Regions from separate parts of the Streptomyces pimonensis genome, predicted to be linked through region 1. Evidence: predicted binding sites of a transcription regulator. Region 1 holds the regulator's gene; each other region holds the start of a gene.

Region 1 (3,273 bases):
GCCCCGGCCGTGCAGCGGGATCGACTGGCCGGACTGGGTGCCGGGCCGGATGTCGATCTCCTCCATGCCGTCCAGCGTCTCCAGCGGCACCTTGGTGCCGAGGGCCGCCGCCGTCATCGGGAGGGTGACCGTGCAGTGCAGGTCGTCGCCGCGCCGCTGGAACTGCGCGTGGGGGAGCTCGTGGATCTCCACGTACAGGTCACCGGCGGGACCGCCGCCGGGCCCGACCTCGCCCTCGCCGGCCAGCTGGATCCGGGTGCCGTTGTCGACACCGGCCGGGATCTTGACCGTGAGGGTGCGCCGGGAACGGATCCGGCCGTCGCCCGCGCACTCCGGGCACGGGGTGGGGACGACGGTGCCGAAGCCCTGGCACTGCGGGCAGGGGCGGGAGGTCATGACCTGGCCCAGGAAGGACCGCGTGACCTGCGAGACCTCACCTCGGCCCCGGCACATGTCACAGGTCTGCGCGGTGGTGCCCGGAGCGGCGCCCTCGCCGCTGCAGGTCGTGCAGACGACGGCCGTGTCGACCTGGATGTCCTTGGTCGTGCCGAACGCGGCCTCGTCGAGCTCGATGTCGATGCGGATCATCGCGTCCTGGCCCCGGCGGGTGCGCGAGCGCGGCCCGCGCTGCGACGCCGTGCCGAAGAACGCGTCCATGATGTCGGAGAAGTTGCCGAAGCCACCGGCCCCGAAGCCGCCCGCGCCGCCACCGCCGGCCTGCGAGAGGGGGTCGCCGCCGAGGTCGTAGACCTGCTTCTTCTGCGGGTCCGACAGCACCTCGTAGGCCGCGTTGATCTCCTTGAACCGCTCCTGCGTCTTCGGATCAGGATTGACGTCCGGATGCAGCTCGCGGGCGAGCCGCCGGAAGGCCTTCTTGATCTCCTCCTGCGAAGCGTCGCGGCGCACGCCGAGTACGGCGTAGTAGTCCGTGGCCACTACGACTCCGCCAGGATCTGTCCGACGTACCGTGCCACTGCGCGTACCGCTCCCATCGTTCCCGGGTAGTCCATGCGGGTCGGTCCGACCACGCCGAGCTTGGCAACCGCCTCGCCGCCCGAACCGTAGCCCACCGACACGACGGACGTGGAGTTGAGTCCCTCGTAGGCGTTCTCGTGCCCGATGCGCACGGTCATGCCCGAATCCCCCGCCTCACCAAGCAACTTGAGGAGCACGACCTGCTCCTCGAGCGCCTCCAGGACGGGCCGGATCGTGAGGGGGAAGTCATGTCCGAAGCGGGTGAGATTGGCGGTGCCGCCGATCATCAGCCGCTCCTCGTTCTCCTCGACGAGCGTCTCCAGGAGAGTGGAGAGCACCGTCGAGACCGTACCGCGGTCCTCGGCCTCGAACGCCTCGGGGAGGTCCTCCACCAGGCTCGGCACATCGGCGAACCGACGTCCCGCGACCCTGCTGTTCAGGCGGGCCCGCAGGTCCGCCAGGGAGGACTCGCCGAACGGCGCCGGGCAGTCGACCATACGCTGCTCCACCCGGCCGGTGTCCGTGATCAGCACCAGCATCAGCCGCGCGGGGGCGAGGGACAGCAGTTCCACGTGCCGCACGGTGGAGCGGGTCAGCGACGGGTACTGCACGACGGCGACCTGCCGGGTCAGCTGCGCGAGCAGCCGCACGGTCCTGGCCACCACGTCGTCGAGGTCGACGGCACCGTCGAGGAAGTTCTGGATGGCCCGCCGCTCCGGCGGGCTCATGGGCTTGACGCCGGCCAGCTTGTCGACGAACAGGCGGTAGCCCTTGTCGGTGGGGATGCGTCCGGCGCTGGTGTGCGGCTGGGCGATGAAGCCCTCGTCCTCCAGGGCCGCCATGTCGTTGCGCACGGTGGCCGGGGAGACGCCGAGGTTGTGCCGCTCGGTGAGCGCCTTGGAGCCGACGGGCTCCTCGGTGCCCACGTAGTCCTGGACGATGGCGCGCAGCACCTGGAGCCTGCGTTCACTGAGCATCGCGCACACCTCCAGAAGCCTTCCGCGCGGTACCTTCCCTGTTCGCCTGGCACTCTTCGTACGCGAGTGCCAGACTTTCCCGCCCAGTGTACGGCCGGTGGGTGCACCCCGGGCAAGGCCGGTCCCCGCGCCGTCGCGCCGGGCGGTGCCGTCCCCCGATAGCGTCCCGGTATGACCGTGACTTGGGAAGAGCCGGGATGGGAGCGAGTGGCAGCCGGGGTGGGACGGCGCCGACTGCCGGTGTGGGACTGCACGGTGGGGCTCGTCGTGGGCCCGGTCGGCCTGCTGCTCGTCGACGCGGGCTCCGGTCCGGGCGAGGGCGCACGGTTGCGGACGGAGGTGCAGGCGCTCACCGGTCGTCGTGTGACGCATCTCGCGCTCACCCACCCCCACTTCGACCACGTCCTCGGGGCGGCGGCGTTCGCGGGCGCGGAGGTGTTCGGCGCGGTGGGTGCGGACGCGGTGCTGACGGGCCGCGGGCGTGAGGAGCTGCGCGCGGACGCGGTGCGCCACGGGCTGGACGCGCGGGCGGCCGAGGAGGCCGTGGACGCGCTGGTCCCGCCCCGGCACGCGGTGCGCGGCGAGCGGACGCTCGACCTGGGCGGCGGCCGTCAGGTGCTGCTGGCGGACGTGGGCCCCGGGCACACCGCCCACGACCTCGCGGTCCTGGTCCCCGGCGACCCGGAGGTGGTGTTCTGCGGCGACCTGGTCGAGGAGTCGGGCGAGCCGCAGGCCGGCCCCGACGCCGTGCCGTCCCACTGGCCGGCCGCCCTGGACCGGTTGCTGGAGCTGGGCGGTGAGGACGCGCGGTACGTCCCCGGCCACGGCGCGGTGGTGGACGCGGCGTTCGTCCGGGCCCAGCGCGACGCCCTGGCGGCCCGTTTCGGCGTGTCGGACTGATCACCGCGGGCGGGATCCTCGTATCGTCGTCAGAATGCGCCAGTACTCCGCCGATCTGACCCCTCCGTGGAAGAAACCGCAGCCCGTCCCCGAGGTCGCGGCCGAGCCGGGCCTGGTGGTCGAGGAACCCGGTACCGGCTTCTGCGGCGCGGTGATCCGCTGCGAGGCGGGCACGGTGACCCTGGAGGACCGCTTCGGGAAGCACCGGGTGTTCCCGCTGGAGCCGCGGGGTTTCCTGCTGGAGGGCCGCGTGGTGACGCTGGTGCGGCCGTCCGCCGGTCCGGTGCGTCCCGCCCGTACGGCGTCCGGTTCGGTGGCCGTTCCCGGCGCGCGGGCGCGGGTGGCCCGCGCGGGGCGCATCTACGTGGAGGGGCGGCACGACGCGGAGCTGGTCGAGAAGGTGTGGGGAGACGACCTGCGC
Region 2 (3,273 bases), on a different contig from region 1:
GGGCTGCGGGAGCTGATCGAGCTCGGCCTGGTCGAGGAGAAGCCCTACAAGATCTTCGGGGCGCAGGCGGAGGGCTGCTCGCCGGTGTCCACCGCGTACAAGGCGGGACACGACGTCGTACGTCCGCAGAAGCCGGACACGATCGCCAAGTCGCTGGCGATCGGCAACCCGGCGGACGGGCCGTACGTCCTGGACATCGCGCGTCGCACGGGCGGTGCGGTGGAGGACGTGGACGACGAGCAGATCGTCGAGGCGATCAGGCTGCTCGCGCGCACGGAGGGGATCTTCGCGGAGACGGCGGGGGGCGTGACCGTGGGGGTCACCAGGAAGCTCCTCGAGAGCGGGGCGCTCGACCCGTCCCTGAGCACGGTCGTGCTGAACACGGGAGACGGCCTCAAGACGCTGGACGCGGTGGCCGGTACCGGGCTGACCGCGACGATCCGGCCCAGTCTGGAGTCGTTCCGTGAAGCCGGCCTGGTCTGAGCCGTTCGTCCGCGGGGCCGTTCCGGCCGGTCGCGCCCCCGTGGCGGCAGCCGCATGTCACCCACAGCCCCGTGCCCCCCAGTGTGTCGTCCTTCCGGAGGTCCTGTCGTGAGCGTCACTGTCCGCATTCCGACCATCCTGCGCACCTACACCGGTGGGCAGGCCGAGGTGAGCGCCGAGGGGGCCACCCTGGGGGAGGTCATCTCGGACCTGGAGAAGAACCACACCGGGATCGCCGCCCGGGTACTGGACGATCAGGGCAAGCTGCGGCGGTTCGTGAACGTCTACGTGAACGACGACGACGTGCGGTTCGAGCAGGGGCTCGAGACGGCCACCCCGGACGGGGCCGGCGTGTCCATCATCCCGGCGGTGGCCGGCGGCTGACCATTACCTCCGGTAATGACGGTGGCCGGGGGTCCGGCGTATTGCCCCCTCCGCGAGAGAAGCGGAGGGGGCAATTCCATGAGGTTGAGCGCGGTAGAGTTGGGGAACGCGCTCCCGATCCGCTGATCGGGAACACCGAATTCCTGCCTCGGGCCGACTGGATGCAGCCAAAGTGCGGGCCCCTTTCGCGGCGTTCGTACCCTTTGCATGGCCCGAATTGCCCCGGATTCAGGTGAATTCTCGCCACCTCCCAGACCGGCGTCGTCCGGATTTCTCGTCCGATTGACCTGTTGCAGACGGCAGTTGGACAGATACATTCGGCCGCGGTCGACGCGTTCCGGCGCACGCCCCCAACCGTTGGGGGGTGAGGTCTGACCCGGGTCCGCGAAGTGCGGATCTGTGCAAGGGCCAGTAATAGGGGAGTTAGGCATGGCTCAGGGCACCGTCAAGTGGTTCAACGCGGAGAAGGGGTACGGCTTCATCGCGGTCGACGGTGGTGCGGATGTTTTCGTCCACTACAGCGCGATTCAGATGGACGGCTACCGCACCCTCGAAGAAGGCCAGCGGGTCGAGTTCGAGATCTCGCAGGGTCAGAAGGGCCCGCAGGCCGACATGGTTCGTCTCAGCGCCTGAACGCGCTACCTGCCGCAAGCGTCTTCTGCCGACGAAGGGCCCGCGACCTCCCGGGGGGCGGGCCCTTCGCCGTGCCCGCGTACGGCCGGACGGTGTTCGCGCGCGGCTGAGCGCGCCCGCGACTCCTCGAAGGCGCTTGCACTCGCATGGGTCGAGTGCTAATCATTGGCGTTAGCACTCTGAAGGTGAGAGTGACAACGAAGGACCGGGTCGGTGAGGCCCGCGGGCCGTGTGGTGCAAGGAACCACGGGGTCGGCGAGCCGTCCGTCGCGGGCGCGGGCGCGGTCCGAAGGAATCACCCCCAGTCCTGGAGGGACCACTTCACATGGCCAAGATCATCGCGTTCGACGAGGAGGCGCGGCGCGGCCTCGAGCGCGGCATGAACCAGCTCGCGGACGCCGTCAAGGTGACGCTCGGCCCCAAGGGCCGCAACGTCGTCCTCGAGAAGAAGTGGGGCGCCCCCACGATCACCAACGATGGTGTGTCCATCGCCAAGGAGATCGAGCTCGAGGACCCGTACGAGAAGATCGGCGCCGAGCTGGTCAAGGAAGTCGCCAAGAAGACGGACGACGTCGCCGGTGACGGTACGACCACCGCGACCGTTCTCGCCCAGGCCCTGGTCAGGGAGGGCCTGCGCAACGTCGCCGCCGGCGCCAACCCGATGGCTCTGAAGCGCGGCATCGAGAAGGCCGTCGAGGCCGTCTCCGCCGCCCTGCTGGAGCAGGCGAAGGACGTCGAGACCAAGGAGCAGATCGCCTCCACGGCCTCCATCTCCGCCGCCGACACCCAGATCGGCGAGCTCATCGCCGAGGCCATGGACAAGGTCGGCAAGGAAGGCGTCATCACCGTCGAGGAGTCCCAGACCTTCGGTCTGGAGCTGGAGCTCACCGAGGGTATGCGCTTCGACAAGGGCTACATCTCGGCGTACTTCGCCACCGACATGGAGCGTATGGAGGCCGTCCTCGACGACCCGTACATCCTGATCGCGAACTCCAAGATCTCCAACGTCAAGGACCTGCTCCCGCTCCTGGAGAAGGTCATGCAGTCGGGCAAGCCGCTGCTGATCATCGCCGAGGACGTCGAGGGCGAGGCCCTGTCGACCCTGGTCGTCAACAAGATCCGCGGCACCTTCAAGTCCGTCGCCGTCAAGGCCCCGGGCTTCGGCGACCGCCGCAAGGCCATGCTCGGCGACATCGCCATCCTCACGGGCGGCGAGGTCATCTCCGAGGAGGTCGGCCTCAAGCTGGAGAACGCCACGCTCGACCTGCTGGGCAAGGCCCGCAAGGTGGTCATCACCAAGGACGAGACCACCATCGTCGACGGTGCCGGCTCGGCCGACCAGGTCCAGGGCCGCGTGAACCAGATCCGCGCCGAGATCGAGAACAGCGACTCGGACTACGACCGCGAGAAGCTGCAGGAGCGCCTGGCGAAGCTCGCCGGCGGTGTCGCGGTCATCAAGGCCGGCGCCGCCACCGAGGTGGAGCTCAAGGAGCGCAAGCACCGCATCGAGGACGCCGTCCGCAACGCGAAGGCGGCCGTCGAGGAGGGCATCGTCGCCGGTGGTGGCGTGGCCCTGCTGCAGGCCACCCAGGTCTTCGAGAAGCTGGAGCTCGAGGGTGACGAGGCGACCGGCGCCCAGGCCGTGAAGCTCGCGCTCGAGGCCCCGCTGAAGCAGATCGCCGTCAACGCCGGCCTCGAGGGCGGCGTCGTGGTGGAGAAGGTGCGCAACCTCACCCCGGGCCACGGCCTGAACGCCGCGACCGGCGAGTACGT
Region 3 (3,273 bases), on a different contig from region 1:
GGTCCCCTACAGCGCCTTCCTCAGCGACTACCTGGTCAAGGAGGACTACGGCTACTTCAGGCAGATGCGGGACCGGGACGTCGCCCTGCACAACCACACCCTCCACCACCCCTACCTGCCGGCCCTGTCCTACGCCCGCCAGAAGCGTGAGATCTGCGGCATGCAGGAGGTCATCGAGGAGCGCTACGGCGAGCGCCCCGTCCTCTTCCGCCCGCCCTACGGCAACTACGACAAGGCCACCCTGCGCGCCGCCAAGGCCTGTGGGATCACCCACGTCCCCCTCTGGAACGAGGAGGTCTTCGTCGACCGCTGGGAGTACCGCGAGTGGGACCGCGAACTGCGCCCCGGCGACATCGTCCTCAGCCACTTCCGGGGCCGCGGGGACTGGAAGGGCACGATGCCGGACATGGTCCGCCGCTTCCTGGACAAGGCCACGGCGGAGGGGTACGCGGTGGCCCGCCTGGAGGACTACCTGTGAGGGGCCGTCTCCTGGCGGGCGCCGCCGCCCTGCTGGCCGTGGTCGCCGGATGCGGTCCGTCGGGCGGGACGCAGGACGGCGCGGGCCGGTCGCCCGGAGCCGGTCCGGCGCCGGGGACCGGCGCCCTCCCGCCCGTCGTCGACCGCGTCCCGACCCGTGACCGGGTCGTCTTCCTCACCTACGACGACGGAGCCGAACGCGACCCCCGCTTCGTCGACCTGGTGCGCGAGCGCCGGCTGCCCGTCAGCCTGTTCCTCACGGACAGCGTGGTGGGCCCCGGGTACGCCCACTTCGCCCGGCTGCGCTCGGTCGGCGCGAGCCTGCAGAACCACACCCTCGACCATCCCGCCCTGCGCGGTCTGCCGTACGCCGGCCAGCGCGCCGAGATCTGCGGCCAGCAGCGCAAGCTCGCGTCCCGCTTCGGCGTCCGCCCCCGCCTCTTCCGCCCGCCCTACGGTGCGTACGACACCACCACCCTGCGGGCCGCCGCGGACTGCGGCATCGCGGCGGTGGTGCTGTGGCGGGTCACCCTGGAGCCCGACGGCCACCTCACCTACGCCGACGGCCCCCGCCACCTGAGCCCCGGCGACATCATCGCCGTACCGTCGGGCGAGGCCCCGGCCCTGTCGTTGGCGGAACGGACGACACGGGTGCTGGACGAACTGGCGGAGCGGGGGCTGAGGGTGGGCAGGCTGGAGGACCACGTCGGGCAGACCGGTCCGTCGGCGGTTCCTGGCGAGCACCGCTCACCTCTCAGCCCGTCCGGCGTTTGAGGACGAGGCCCGTTCAGGGCCGAAGCGGGGCCTGGGGGCGGCAGCCCCCGGTGACGGTCACCGCAACGCCGTCGGCTGCACACCCCGGTGCGAACGACGCCCCCACCCCGCGACGCGCCGCAGGCAATTGGCACTCCGCTTGACCGAGTGCTAATCGCAGTCATAGTCTCAGGTCTGGCACTCCCCCCTGGAGAGTGCCAAACACGCGACGGGCAGGTCCGGCACCCGCGACGACGGATCCACCTGGTCGCCACCTCAGACAGTTAACCCCGTGAGATCTCCGAAGGGGGAGGTCGGATCGTGACGACCGCCAGCTCCAAGGTTGCCATCAAGCCGCTCGAGGACCGCATCGTGGTCCAGCCGCTCGACGCCGAGCAGACCACGGCTTCGGGCCTGGTCATTCCGGACACCGCCAAGGAGAAGCCCCAGGAGGGCGTCGTCCTGGCCATCGGTCCGGGCCGCTTCGAGGACGGCAAGCGCGTCGAACTCGACGTGAAGGTCGGCGACGTCGTTCTGTACAGCAAGTACGGCGGCACCGAGGTCAAGTACAACGGCGAGGAGTACCTCGTCCTCTCGGCCCGCGACGTCCTCGCGATCGTCGAGAAGTAAGGGGGGATCCGGGGGCCACCCCGGACAACCCGACCTCGTAGCAAGCACTTTTGCTCGAACCACTGCGCCCCTGGCCCCAGCATCCGACAAGGACCGGGCGCCCGGGGCGCAGTGATTTCACCCAGAATTCCGAGAGGGCTCCCGCTGCCATGGCGAAGATCCTGAAGTTCGACGAGGACGCCCGTCGCGCCCTCGAGCGCGGCGTCAACAAGCTTGCCGACACGGTGAAGGTGACGATCGGCCCGAAGGGCCGCAACGTCGTCATCGACAAGAAGTTCGGCGCCCCCACCATCACCAACGACGGTGTCACGATCGCCCGCGAGGTCGAGATCGAGGACCCGTACGAGAACCTCGGCGCGCAGCTGGTGAAGGAGGTGGCGACCAAGACCAACGACATCGCGGGTGACGGCACCACCACCGCCACCGTGCTGGCCCAGGCGCTGGTCCGCGAGGGCCTGAAGAACGTCGCCGCCGGCGCCTCCCCGGCGCTGCTGAAGAAGGGCATCGACGCCGCCGTCGCCGCGGTCTCCGAGGACCTGCTCGCCTCGGCCCGTCCGATCGACGAGAAGTCCGACATCGCCGCCGTCGCCGCGCTGTCCGCCCAGGACCAGCAGGTCGGCGAGCTCATCGCCGAGGCGATGGACAAGGTCGGCAAGGACGGTGTCATCACCGTCGAGGAGTCCAACACCTTCGGTCTGGAGCTGGACTTCACCGAGGGCATGGCCTTCGACAAGGGCTACCTGTCGCCGTACTTCGTGACGGACCAGGAGCGCATGGAGGCCGTCCTCGACGAGCCCCAGATCCTCATCACCCAGGGCAAGATCTCCTCCATCGCGGAGCTGCTGCCGCTGCTGGAGAAGGTCATCCAGGCCAACGCCTCCAAGCCGCTGCTGATCATCGCCGAGGACGTCGAGGGCGAGGCCCTGTCGACCCTGGTCGTCAACAAGATCCGCGGCACCTTCAACGCGGTCGCCGTGAAGGCCCCCGGCTTCGGTGACCGCCGCAAGGCGATGCTGCAGGACATGGCCGTCCTCACCGGCGCCACGGTCGTCTCCGAGGAGGTCGGCCTCAAGCTCGACCAGGTCGGCCTGGACGTGCTCGGCTCCGCCCGCCGCGTCACCGTCACCAAGGACGACACCACGATCGTCGACGGTGCCGGGAACAAGGAGGACGTGCAGGGTCGCGTCGGCCAGATCAAGGCCGAGATCGAGACCACCGACTCCGACTGGGACCGCGAGAAGCTCCAGGAGCGCCTCGCGAAGCTGGCCGGCGGCGTGTGCGTGATCAAGGTCGGCGCCGCCACCGAGGTGGAGCTGAAGGAGAAGAAGCACCGTCTGGAGGACGCCATCTCCGCGACCCGCGCCGCGGTCGAGGAGGGCATCGTCTCCGGTGGTGGCTCCGCGCTGGTCCACG

Evidence for each region. Region 1 encodes HrcA, which represses chaperone genes, less so after heat shock. Its sites were predicted from a motif close to TTNGCACTCNGNNNNNCNGAGTGCNAA; they were not measured.
Region 2: a site for HrcA is predicted at 1,636-1,662, ahead of groL (chaperonin GroEL). Genes of this name have one in related genera too.
Region 3: a site for HrcA is predicted at 1,379-1,405, ahead of groES (co-chaperone GroES). Genes of this name have one in related genera too.

The regions. Positions count from the first base shown of each region.
Region 1 is NZ_JAHWZY010000033.1:57,517-60,789, reverse strand. It holds gene dnaJ (molecular chaperone DnaJ) at 1-936, opposite strand, end outside; gene hrcA (heat-inducible transcriptional repressor HrcA) at 936-1,952, opposite strand; gene KYY02_RS26435 (MBL fold metallo-hydrolase) at 2,124-2,852, shown strand; gene KYY02_RS26430 (DUF3097 domain-containing protein) at 2,887-3,273, shown strand, end outside.
Region 2 is NZ_JAHWZY010000001.1:24,362-27,634, forward strand. It holds gene thrC (threonine synthase) at 1-483, shown strand, start outside; gene KYY02_RS00135 (ubiquitin-like small modifier protein 1) at 592-867, shown strand; gene KYY02_RS00140 (cold-shock protein) at 1,297-1,500, shown strand; gene groL (chaperonin GroEL) at 1,826-3,273, shown strand, end outside.
Region 3 is NZ_JAHWZY010000001.1:329,044-332,316, forward strand. It holds gene KYY02_RS01665 (polysaccharide deacetylase family protein) at 1-478, shown strand, start outside; gene KYY02_RS01670 (polysaccharide deacetylase family protein) at 475-1,251, shown strand; gene groES (co-chaperone GroES) at 1,552-1,860, shown strand; gene groL (chaperonin GroEL) at 2,010-3,273, shown strand, end outside.